DNA from 3 places in the Ensifer fredii genome. Region 2 is predicted to be linked to each of the others. Evidence: predicted binding sites of a transcription regulator. Region 2 holds the regulator's gene; each other region holds the start of a gene.
The links. Region 2 encodes HrcA, which represses chaperone genes, less so after heat shock. Its sites were predicted from a motif close to GTTAGCACTCNCNNNNNGNGAGTGCTAAC; they were not measured.
Positions count from the first base shown of each region.

Region 1: the regulator HrcA is predicted to act here: its motif matches at 1,933-1,961, upstream of groES (co-chaperone GroES).
Region 3: the regulator HrcA is predicted to act here: its motif matches at 1,235-1,263, upstream of groES (co-chaperone GroES).

Region 1 is NZ_CP024309.1:383,638-386,914, forward strand. Features, by position in the region: gene groL (chaperonin GroEL) at 1-1,452, opposite strand, end outside; gene groES (co-chaperone GroES) at 1,491-1,805, opposite strand; gene nodD2 (transcriptional regulator NodD2) at 2,203-3,162, opposite strand.
Region 2 is NZ_CP024307.1:380,727-384,003, forward strand. Features, by position in the region: gene NXT3_RS01865 (VOC family protein) at 1-16, opposite strand, end outside; gene rph (ribonuclease PH) at 69-788, opposite strand; gene hrcA (heat-inducible transcriptional repressor HrcA) at 945-2,015, shown strand; gene grpE (nucleotide exchange factor GrpE) at 2,175-2,801, shown strand; gene NXT3_RS01885 (immunity protein Imm33 domain-containing protein) at 2,814-3,170, shown strand.
Region 3 is NZ_CP024307.1:857,513-860,789, reverse strand. Features, by position in the region: gene chrA (chromate efflux transporter) at 1-231, opposite strand, end outside; gene NXT3_RS04095 (chromate resistance protein ChrB domain-containing protein) at 228-1,055, opposite strand; gene groES (co-chaperone GroES) at 1,321-1,617, shown strand; gene groL (chaperonin GroEL) at 1,692-3,277, shown strand, end outside.

The DNA of each region.
Region 1 (3,277 bases), on a different replicon from region 2:
CCCCGTCTGGGCATTCCAGCCATGGGAGAATTCCGCCTTCTCGCGCAGCTTGCCGACGATGATCGAGCCTTCCGCACCAGCGTTTTCCGCGATCTGCCGCGCCGGAGCTTCGATGGCGCGGCGAACGATCTCGACGCCGACCCTCTGGTCGTCATTGACGGTCTGCACGCCATCGAGAGCCTTGACTGCACGCAGAAGCGCCACGCCGCCACCTGGCAGGATGCCTTCCTCGACTGCCGCTCGCGTTGCATGCAGCGCATCGTCGACGCGGTCCTTGCGTTCCTTTACTTCGACTTCCGTCGAGCCGCCGACGCGGATGACCGCGACGCCGCCGGCGAGCTTGGCAAGGCGCTCCTGCAGCTTCTCGCGATCGTAGTCTGACGTCGTCTCTTCAATCTGCGCCTTGATCTGCGCGACGCGGCCGTCGATGTCGGCTTTGGTGCCGGCGCCATCGATGATCGTCGTGTTCTCCTTCTCGATCGAGACCTTCTTGGCGCGGCCGAGCATGTCGAGCGTGACGTTCTCCAGCTTGATCCCCAGGTCTTCGGAGATCACGGTGCCTGCCGTCAGGATTGCAATATCCTCGAGCATGGCCTTGCGCCGGTCGCCGAAGCCAGGGGCCTTGACCGCCGCAACCTTTAGTCCGCCGCGCAGCTTGTTGACGACGAGGGTGGCAAGCGCCTCGCCTTCGACATCCTCGGCAATGATGAGGAGCGGCTTGCCCGATTGTACGGCAGCTTCGAGAACAGGCAGCATCGCCTGCAGGTTGGAGAGCTTCTTTTCGTGGATCAAGATGTAGGGTTCCTCGAACTCTACCCGCATCTTATCTTGGTTTGTTATGAAATAGGGTGAGATATAACCCCGGTCGAACTGCATTCCCTCGACCACCTCAAGTTCCGTCTCCGCGGTCTTGGCTTCCTCGACCGTGATCACGCCGTCATTGCCGACCTTCTCCATTGCTTCGGCGAGGTAACGGCCGATCTCCGCATCACCGTTTGCCGAGATGGTGCCGACCTGGGCGATTTCCTCATTGTTCGAAACTTCTCGCGCTTTGTTTTTCAGCTCGGCAACGAGCGTATCGACGGCGAGGTCGATGCCTCGTTTCAAGTCCATCGGGTTCATGCCGGAGGCAACGGCCTTTGCGCCCTCCCTGACGATCGCCTGCGCGAGCACCGTCGCTGTCGTGGTGCCATCTCCGGCGATGTCGCTCGTCTTCGAGGCCACCTCACGCAGCATCTGCGCGCCCATGTTCTCGAACTTGTCTTCAAGCTCGATTTCCTTGGCCACCGTAACGCCATCCTTGGTGATGCGCGGTGCGCCGAACGATTTATCGATGACGACATTGCGGCCTTTTGGCCCCAGCGTCACCTTCACTGCGTTCGCAAGCGTATCGACGCCGCGCAACATGCGATCTCGGGCATCGGAATGGAATTTTACGTCTTTTACACCCATGATTTGCTCCTTCGCTGAATTCTGGTCAGTGGCAGCTCTCAGGCGGCCTTTTTATCCGCGCCCAAATCTTCGATGATGCCGAGCACGTCGGCTTCCTTGAGGATCAGCAGGTCCTCGCCGTCGATCTTGATCTCCGTGCCCGACCATTTGCCGAAGAGCACGCGATCTCCGACCTTGACGTCCAGTTCGACGAGTTGACCTTGCTCATTGCGAGCACCCGGGCCGACGGCGATCACCTCGCCTTCCTGCGGTTTCTCCTTGGCTGTATCGGGGATGATGATGCCGGCTTTGGTTTTCTCTTCGGACGAGACGCGGCGGACAAGAATGCGATCGTGGAGCGGTTGGAACTTCATGCCTTCCTCCTGGATAAAATCAATCGGTGATGCTCTCCGCCAGATGAATGCACTGCGGACGGGCAAGGCCGCTCCGGCTACTGGCAGCGGTTGATTCTGGTTCAGTTGAAAGCTGAATTCAAGAGTTTTTAGCACTCGTTGGTCGAGAGTGCTAAAGTGCCGCAGCAAACCGATGGAGCTTTGGCTCACACCGACCTCGAAAGGCCAACGAGCTCTGGCTCGGTTGAGACGGCGGCTTAACCAAGTGGGCTGGCCCCGCGCTTGGGTAGAAGACCGACTTGCGGCGAGGAAGCGATATCGAGGGGATTTTCAAAGAGAGCGGCAACACCGCCTTTATGGAAAGCTGGCGATTAGGAGGCGCACTTGTCGGGAGCAGCGCCTCATCGCGCGGCGGGTGTTATTGAACAACGCGATTAAAGCCGGGATCCTCCAGAGGTTCCTGGGCACGCGGCGAGACCATACGAGACGCCTCCTCTACGAGCATCTCGCGCAGCCAACGACTTGCCGGATCACTGTCGTGAAGGGCGGGCCACTGGATCGCTTCGATAAACGGGGGAAGTGGCAGCGGAAGCTCGACGATCTGCAGGGGTATTGTTTTTGAGAAATGCTGCGCCAGCCGTAGAGGAATGGTTCCTATACGCTCGGTGCCCAACAGCATTGGCGGGATCATGCTGAAGCCCTGTACTGCGACCTCGATACGTTTCTTGAAACCATGCTCGAGCAAATACCATTCCTCGAACGAGGGCTTCCGCGTATTTCCGAACTTCACCGCAACGTGGCCCATCGACATGTATCTCTCGAATGTAAGCGGCTCCGACAGCTGCTCGTTCGTTCGGCAGCCGACGCACACAAATATATCCTCGAACAGCGCAGCGTGAGGATGCAACGACATGCGCGCTTCCGGCATAATCAGAAAATCGATTTCGCCTCGCCGCAGAAGCTCCTCGAAGTCGTCGGCAATCGGCAGACAATCGAAGCTGACGCCAGGAGCTTCCCGCGCCGCACGCTCCACGATCTTTTCGAAAAACACGAGCGTGACGTAATCGGAGAGCACGATTTTAAAGCGGCGATCCGAGTGGGCTGGTTTGAACGCCTCCCAGGAAACAATGGAGTGCTGGATCTGCAGCAGAGCCTCGCGCACCGCCGGGGCGAGCCCTTCCGCCCGCGGCGTCGGGATAAATTCGCGCCCCGCCATTGTGAACAGCTCATCACGAAAATAGCTGCGCAACCGGGCAACGGCCGCGCTCATTGCCGACTGGCTGAGATTGATGCGACGCGCCGCCGCCGTAAGGTTACGCTCGCTCATCAAAGCGTCGAGCGCGACGAGGAGATTTAGATCAAGGCCCTTGAACCGCATGCGTCATCTATCCAAAACGTGGATGGTTGCCACCCCGAAACCGCCAGCATTCTTAATTAGTAATACAAATTGTTCGAAATCAAGGCGGACGCCGCCACATTTATGCAGGATCGCC
Region 2 (3,277 bases):
CAAGAGCCGGAGCCAATGCCAATCCTCTCTTCTGTCAGCCAAAGCGGGCGCGCGCGCCCCGCCTACCGCTAGCCGGCGATCGCCTGCTTCTGCAGCGCCACGAGCTCGGCGATGCCGTCCTTGGCGAGTTGCATCAGGCTTGCGAACTCTTCCTCGCTGAAGGGTTTTCCTTCCGCCGTTCCCTGGATCTCGACGAGACCGCCGCTGCCCGTCATGACGAAATTGGCGTCGGTTTCAGCGGCCGAGTCTTCCAGATAGTCGAGATCGACCACCGCCTGGTTGGCGAAGATGCCGCAGGAAATGGCGGCGACATGGTCCTTGAGCACCCTCTCGACCTTGATCATGTTGCGCGCTTCCATCCATTTCAGGCAGTCGTGCAGGGCAATCCAGGCGCCGGTGATCGAGGCGGTTCGGGTGCCGCCATCCGCCTGGAGCACGTCGCAGTCGATCGAAATCTGCCGCTCGCCGAGCGCCGGCAGATCGACGACGGCCCGGAGCGAACGGCCGATCAGCCGCTGGATCTCCTGTGTGCGGCCGCTCTGTCTGCCGGCGGCGGCCTCGCGTTTCATCCGCTCGCCGGTCGCCCGCGGCAGCATCCCGTATTCCGCCGTGATCCAGCCCTTGCCGCCGTTGCGCAGCCAGGCGGGGACCTTCTCTTCGAGACTCGCGGTACAGAGCACGTGCGTGTCGCCGAAGCGCACCAGACAGGACCCTTCCGCATGCTTGGAGAAATTGCGCTCGAAGGAAACCTTGCGCATTTGGTCGGTTTTTCTGCCGGATGGCCGCATCTTCAACTCCTGTGTTCTCAGCAGCCTTCTAGATCATGGCGCCCCCAAAGGGAACCGCCTGATATCGGGCCGGGACGGTGATTTTTCCCTTTTGCCATTGCCCCGGCGGATCACTATATTCTTCGGCGACACGAACGGTTGTTTGCATGGAGTGACATGGTACTGCGCAACCCTCAAAAGCAGGGGATCGCATCGACGCTGGACGAGCGCTCCGGCGAGATCTTCCGCCGCATCGTGGAAACCTATCTGGAAAGCGGCGAGCCGCTCGGTTCACGCAATCTCTCCCGCCTCCTGCCGATGTCGCTGTCGCCCGCCTCGGTGCGCAACGTGATGAGCGATCTCGAGGATCTAGGGCTCATTTATTCGCCGCATGTCAGTGCGGGCCGCTTGCCGACCCAGACAGGCCTGCGCTTCTTCGTCGATGCTTTCATGCAGGTCGGCAAGCTTTCCACCGAGGAGCGGACCTCGATCGAGCGGCAGGTGCGGCGGGACCAACCGGTCGAAAGTCTTCTCACTGAGGCAAGCCAGATGCTTTCCGGCATGTCCCGCGGCGCCGGCCTCGTCATCACCACCAAAAGCGATCCGGTGCTGAAACACGTCGAATTCATCCGGCTCGCGCCAACCAAGGCGCTTGCGGTCCTCGTCGGCGATCACGACCAGGTGGAGAACCGCATCATCGAGCTGCCGGCTGGCGTCACCAGCGCGCAGCTCACCGAGGCGGCGAACTTCGTCAATGCCCATCTTGCCGGGCAGACCATTCCGGAACTGCGCGCCCAGCTCGAAAAGGTCAAGAAGACCGTGCGCGGCGAACTCGACGCGCTGTCGCAGGACCTGGTCGAGCGCGGCCTTGCGATCTGGTCGGGCAGCGAGGGCGACGAGAAGCCGGCGCGCCTGATCGTGCGCGGACGTGCCAACCTGCTCGAGGGCCTGGAAGGAAGCGAGGACATCGAGCGGCTGCGCATGCTGTTCGACGATCTCGAAAAGAAGGACAGCCTGATCGAGCTTCTCAATCTTGCCGAAAGCGGTCCGGGCGTGCGCATCTTCATCGGCTCGGAAAACAAGCTGTTTTCGCTCTCCGGATCGTCGCTGATCGTCGCACCCTATCGCGACAGCGACGACCGGATCGTCGGCGCCGTCGGCGTCATCGGCCCGACGCGGCTCAATTACTCCCGGATCGTGCCCATGGTCGATTACACCGCCCAGCTCATGTCGCGACTGTCGCGCTGAGCGAATCCTTTTGGACGAATAGACCGATTGGACCCTTGATTTTTCGGGCTCAAACCTCGATATCGGCTTCAAATCCAGGCAACAGAACGTTCAAGCAAAGCGACTTCCGCTGGTTTGATGATGCCGAACACGCCAAAGACAAGACATTCGGAGACCGTCATGACCGACGAAACGAACAAGAACGGAGCTGAGGCCGCAGCGCCGGAAGAGGTTGCAAAGGCCGCCGCGCCGGACGCGGTGGAGAAGCCGGAGGCCGAGACTTCTGCCGCTGCGCCGGACCCGCTGGAGCTCGCCAAGGCCGAAAGTGCGGAGCTGCGCGATAAATATCTTCGCCTCGCCGCCGAGATGGACAATCTGCGCCGGCGCACCGAGCGCGAGGTGAAGGACGCCAAGTCTTATTCCGTCGCCGGCTTTGCGCGCGACATGCTGGCCGTCTCCGACAATCTGCGCCGCGCGCTGGAAGCCATTCCGGCCGAAGCAAGGGAATCCGCCGATGCCGGCCTCGCCGCGCTGATCGAAGGCGTCGAGATGACCGAGCGCTCCATGCTGGCGGCGCTCGAGCGCCACGGCGTCAAGCAGCTGGACCCGACCGGCCAGAAATTCGATCCGAACTTCCACCAGGCGATGTTCGAGGTTCCGAACACCGAGGTTCCGAACAACACGGTCGTCCAGGTTGTCCAGGCCGGCTACACGATCGGCGAGCGCGTGTTGCGCCCGGCCATGGTCGGCGTCGCCAAGGGTGGCCCGAAGGTCGCCGCCGCGGAAAGCGAGACGCCTGCCGCCTGAGGGCGGAGGAGGTTGGACCTGACCGACGCAGTCGAAAATGCGCAGAAAGAAATCTGCGCGAAATACGGCACGGCTTACTACCTTTCACCACCAGGGATGAAGGTAGGGATCGCTCTGAACGGCTGGGATGGTAAAACGCCCATAAATGGCTTGCGTCATCCGCCCGAAGGCGACACCACCGGCTGGTATATATGGGCCGGTGAAATGCTATCTGCGGACACGGATTTCTTTAAACCACTGCATGTGCGGCATTTGGCTGGTTGGTATCCTGAGATTCAGAAGTATCTTGCTTTGCCGCCCGGATGGCGATTTCTGATTAGCGGGAATTATGAGGATGTTTGGTACGACGGGTCGTTATTGAGCGTCTGATATTTTGGTGTGCTGCTTGCCCGGGCTCAGTGCCGCAGCTATTCCTCCGACCCGCGTTTGGAGCGACCGCGTAAGGTGAAGCGGCGTTTGACGTTGCTTGCTTGCAA
Region 3 (3,277 bases), 480 kb from region 2:
GGTGGCGAGTTGTTGCGCCTCTGGGCCGGGCAGCAGCATGCAATAGTTAAGCGCGTGCAGGAAGCGGCTTTCCGAGATCCAGCGGCGCTCCTCGACGAGTTCCCGGTGCATGAGCGCAATCTGTCCGGCCGGCCCGCCGAAGCTCAACAGGCCGATCCTTGCCCAGACCTTCGCGGCTTCGGCAAAGGTCGGATGGGCGGGCGGAAGGCCCGCCGATACCTGGTCGTTCACGTCCGCTTCCCCTTGCCGCCGTGCGATACCCAATCGTGCTTCTCCTCTCTCGCATCGCGCGCCCAGCGGTAGAGCGCGTCATAGAGAATCATCCCCGCCTCGAGCTGTTCGAGGTCGCCGGCATACATTCGGGATAGGCCAAGCGATACGGCGAGAAGACCGGCCGCTTGCGGTTCCAGCTCGTGCCTGTCCGTGTCGGCACCGCGGACGATCCGGGCGACGTGCTCGAGCGCGGGAAAGGAAAGGCGGAATTCCTTGACCATCGTGTCGAAGGTGCAATCGTCGCCGCGGTGGCTCCAGAACACGCCTTCGATGTCGAACGGCGTTGCGTCGAAGCGTTCGCCGACCGCCTCGACCTCGGCCGGCGAGACGTAGAGGAACCTGGCGCGCGGATCGACGAAGCGGCGGATCAGCCACGGGCAGGCGATGCGGTCGATCTTCGGCCGGGATCGCGTCACCCACACCGAGCCGCCCGAAGGGTCGGCATTCGGCAGGCTCGCCACCGGGACGAGAGGCAGACCCGCCTCGCGCCACGCTTCGAGACCGCCTTCCAATATTTCCGCAGACGCGCCGGCGTGCCGAAGCCATGCGGCAACGCCTTCGCTGAGCTTGCCGCCGTGCTTGCAGAGCGCGACGACCCACTGTCCTTTGTATTCGTCCGCCCATTTGGGCGCATCGGCGTGCGTCCGGTGGAACGAGGACGGTACGAGATGGGGATCGGCGGTGAAATCGTCCTCATCGCGAACATCGATGAGGACGGGAGCTTTCGGCGTGCCGACCAGCCGGGCAAGTTTTTCAGGAGAGATGGAGTTGAACGAGGCCATGATACGACGTCCTTGATAGCTGTTGGACGCGAAATTCCAGCATGACGCCTCGTGGGGCATTCGCTTACCCCATAGATCCATCAAACAAAAAACGGCATTTCATGTCAACGCTCGCGGCCGGCAAAAAAATCTCGAAGCCGATCCTTGACTCGTTCGGTAGCCAGCCTTATCTCGGCGGCGCTAGCACTCTTTAAGCAGGAGTGCTAACACCCATCCACCGGATCGATGAACGATCCGCAATGTCATTTGATCGAGGGATTAGACAATGGCAAGCACCAACTTCCGTCCGCTGCACGACCGCGTTGTCGTCCGCCGCGTCGAGTCTGAGGAAAAGACCAAGGGCGGCATCATCATTCCGGACACCGCGAAGGAAAAGCCGCAAGAAGGCGAAATCGTGGCTGTCGGTTCGGGTGCCCGTGACGAAAGCGGCAAGGTTGTTCCGCTCGACGTCAAGGCTGGTGACCGCGTCCTGTTCGGCAAGTGGTCCGGCACCGAAGTCAAGATCAACGGCGAAGACCTTCTGATCATGAAGGAAGCCGACATCATGGGCATCATCGGCTGATCGGCCCGCAACCCCAACTTCCGTAATTTGAAACCGGGTGCGTCCCGGAACTTCGAAACCAGGAGCTTTCAAAAATGGCAGCTAAAGAAGTCAAGTTCGGCCGTACCGCGCGCGAAAAGATGCTGCGCGGCGTCGACATCCTCGCCGATGCGGTCAAGGTGACGCTCGGCCCGAAGGGCCGCAACGTCGTTATCGACAAGTCCTTCGGCGCTCCGCGCATCACCAAGGATGGCGTTTCGGTCGCCAAGGAAATCGAACTCGAAGACAAGTTCGAGAACATGGGCGCCCAGATGGTCCGCGAAGTCGCTTCGAAGACCAACGACATCGCCGGTGACGGCACCACGACCGCAACCGTTCTCGCCCAGGCGATCGTTCGCGAAGGCGCCAAGGCCGTTGCTGCCGGCATGAACCCGATGGACCTGAAGCGCGGCATCGACCTCGCCGTCACCGAAGTCGTCAAGGACCTGCTCGCCAAAGCCAAGAAGATCAACACCTCGGCAGAAGTCGCCCAGGTCGGCACGATCTCGGCAAACGGCGAAAAGCAGATCGGCCTCGACATCGCTGAAGCGATGCAGAAGGTCGGCAACGAAGGCGTCATCACGGTTGAAGAGGCCAAGACCGCCGAGACCGAACTCGAGGTCGTCGAAGGCATGCAGTTCGACCGCGGCTACCTGTCGCCCTACTTCGTCACCAACCCGGAAAAGATGGTCGCAGACCTCGAAGACGCTTTCATTCTCCTGCACGAGAAGAAGCTCTCCAATCTTCAGGCGATGCTCCCGGTTCTCGAAGCCGTCGTTCAGACCGGCAAGCCGCTCCTCATCATCGCTGAAGACGTCGAAGGCGAAGCTCTTGCAACGCTCGTCGTCAACAAGCTGCGTGGCGGCCTGAAGATCGCTGCCGTCAAGGCTCCGGGCTTCGGCGACCGCCGCAAGGCCATGCTCGAAGACATCGCCATCCTGACGGGCGGCACGGTGATCTCCGAAGACCTTGGCATCAAGCTCGAAAACGTCACGCTCGACATGCTCGGCCGTGCGAAGAAGGTCTCGATCTCCAAGGAAAACACGACGATCGTCGACGGCGCCGGCCAGAAGGTCGACATCGAAGGCCGCGTTGCCCAGATCAAGGCCCAGATCGAAGAAACCACTTCCGACTACGACCGTGAGAAGCTGCAGGAGCGCCTTGCCAAGCTCGCTGGCGGCGTTGCCGTTATTCGCGTCGGCGGTGCGACGGAAGTCGAAGTGAAGGAAAAGAAGGACCGCATCGACGACGCCCTCAACGCGACGCGCGCTGCCGTTCAGGAAGGCATCGTACCGGGTGGCGGTGTTGCCCTGCTGCGCTCTTCCGTCAAGATCACCGTCAAGGGTGAAAACGACGATCAGGACGCCGGTATCAACATCGTTCGTCGCGCTCTGCAGGCTCCGGCCCGCCAGATCGCGGAGAACGCTGGCGATGAAGCCTCGATCGTTGTCGGCAAGATCCTCGAGAAGAACACCGACGACTTCGGCTACAACGCTCAGACCGGCGAGTATGGCGACATGATCGCCATGGGCATCATCGACCCGGTCAAGGTCGTCCGCACCGCTCTCCAGGACGCAGCCTCGGTTGCGGGCCTGCTCGTCACCACCGAAGCCATGATCGCCGAGCTGCCGAAGAAGGACGC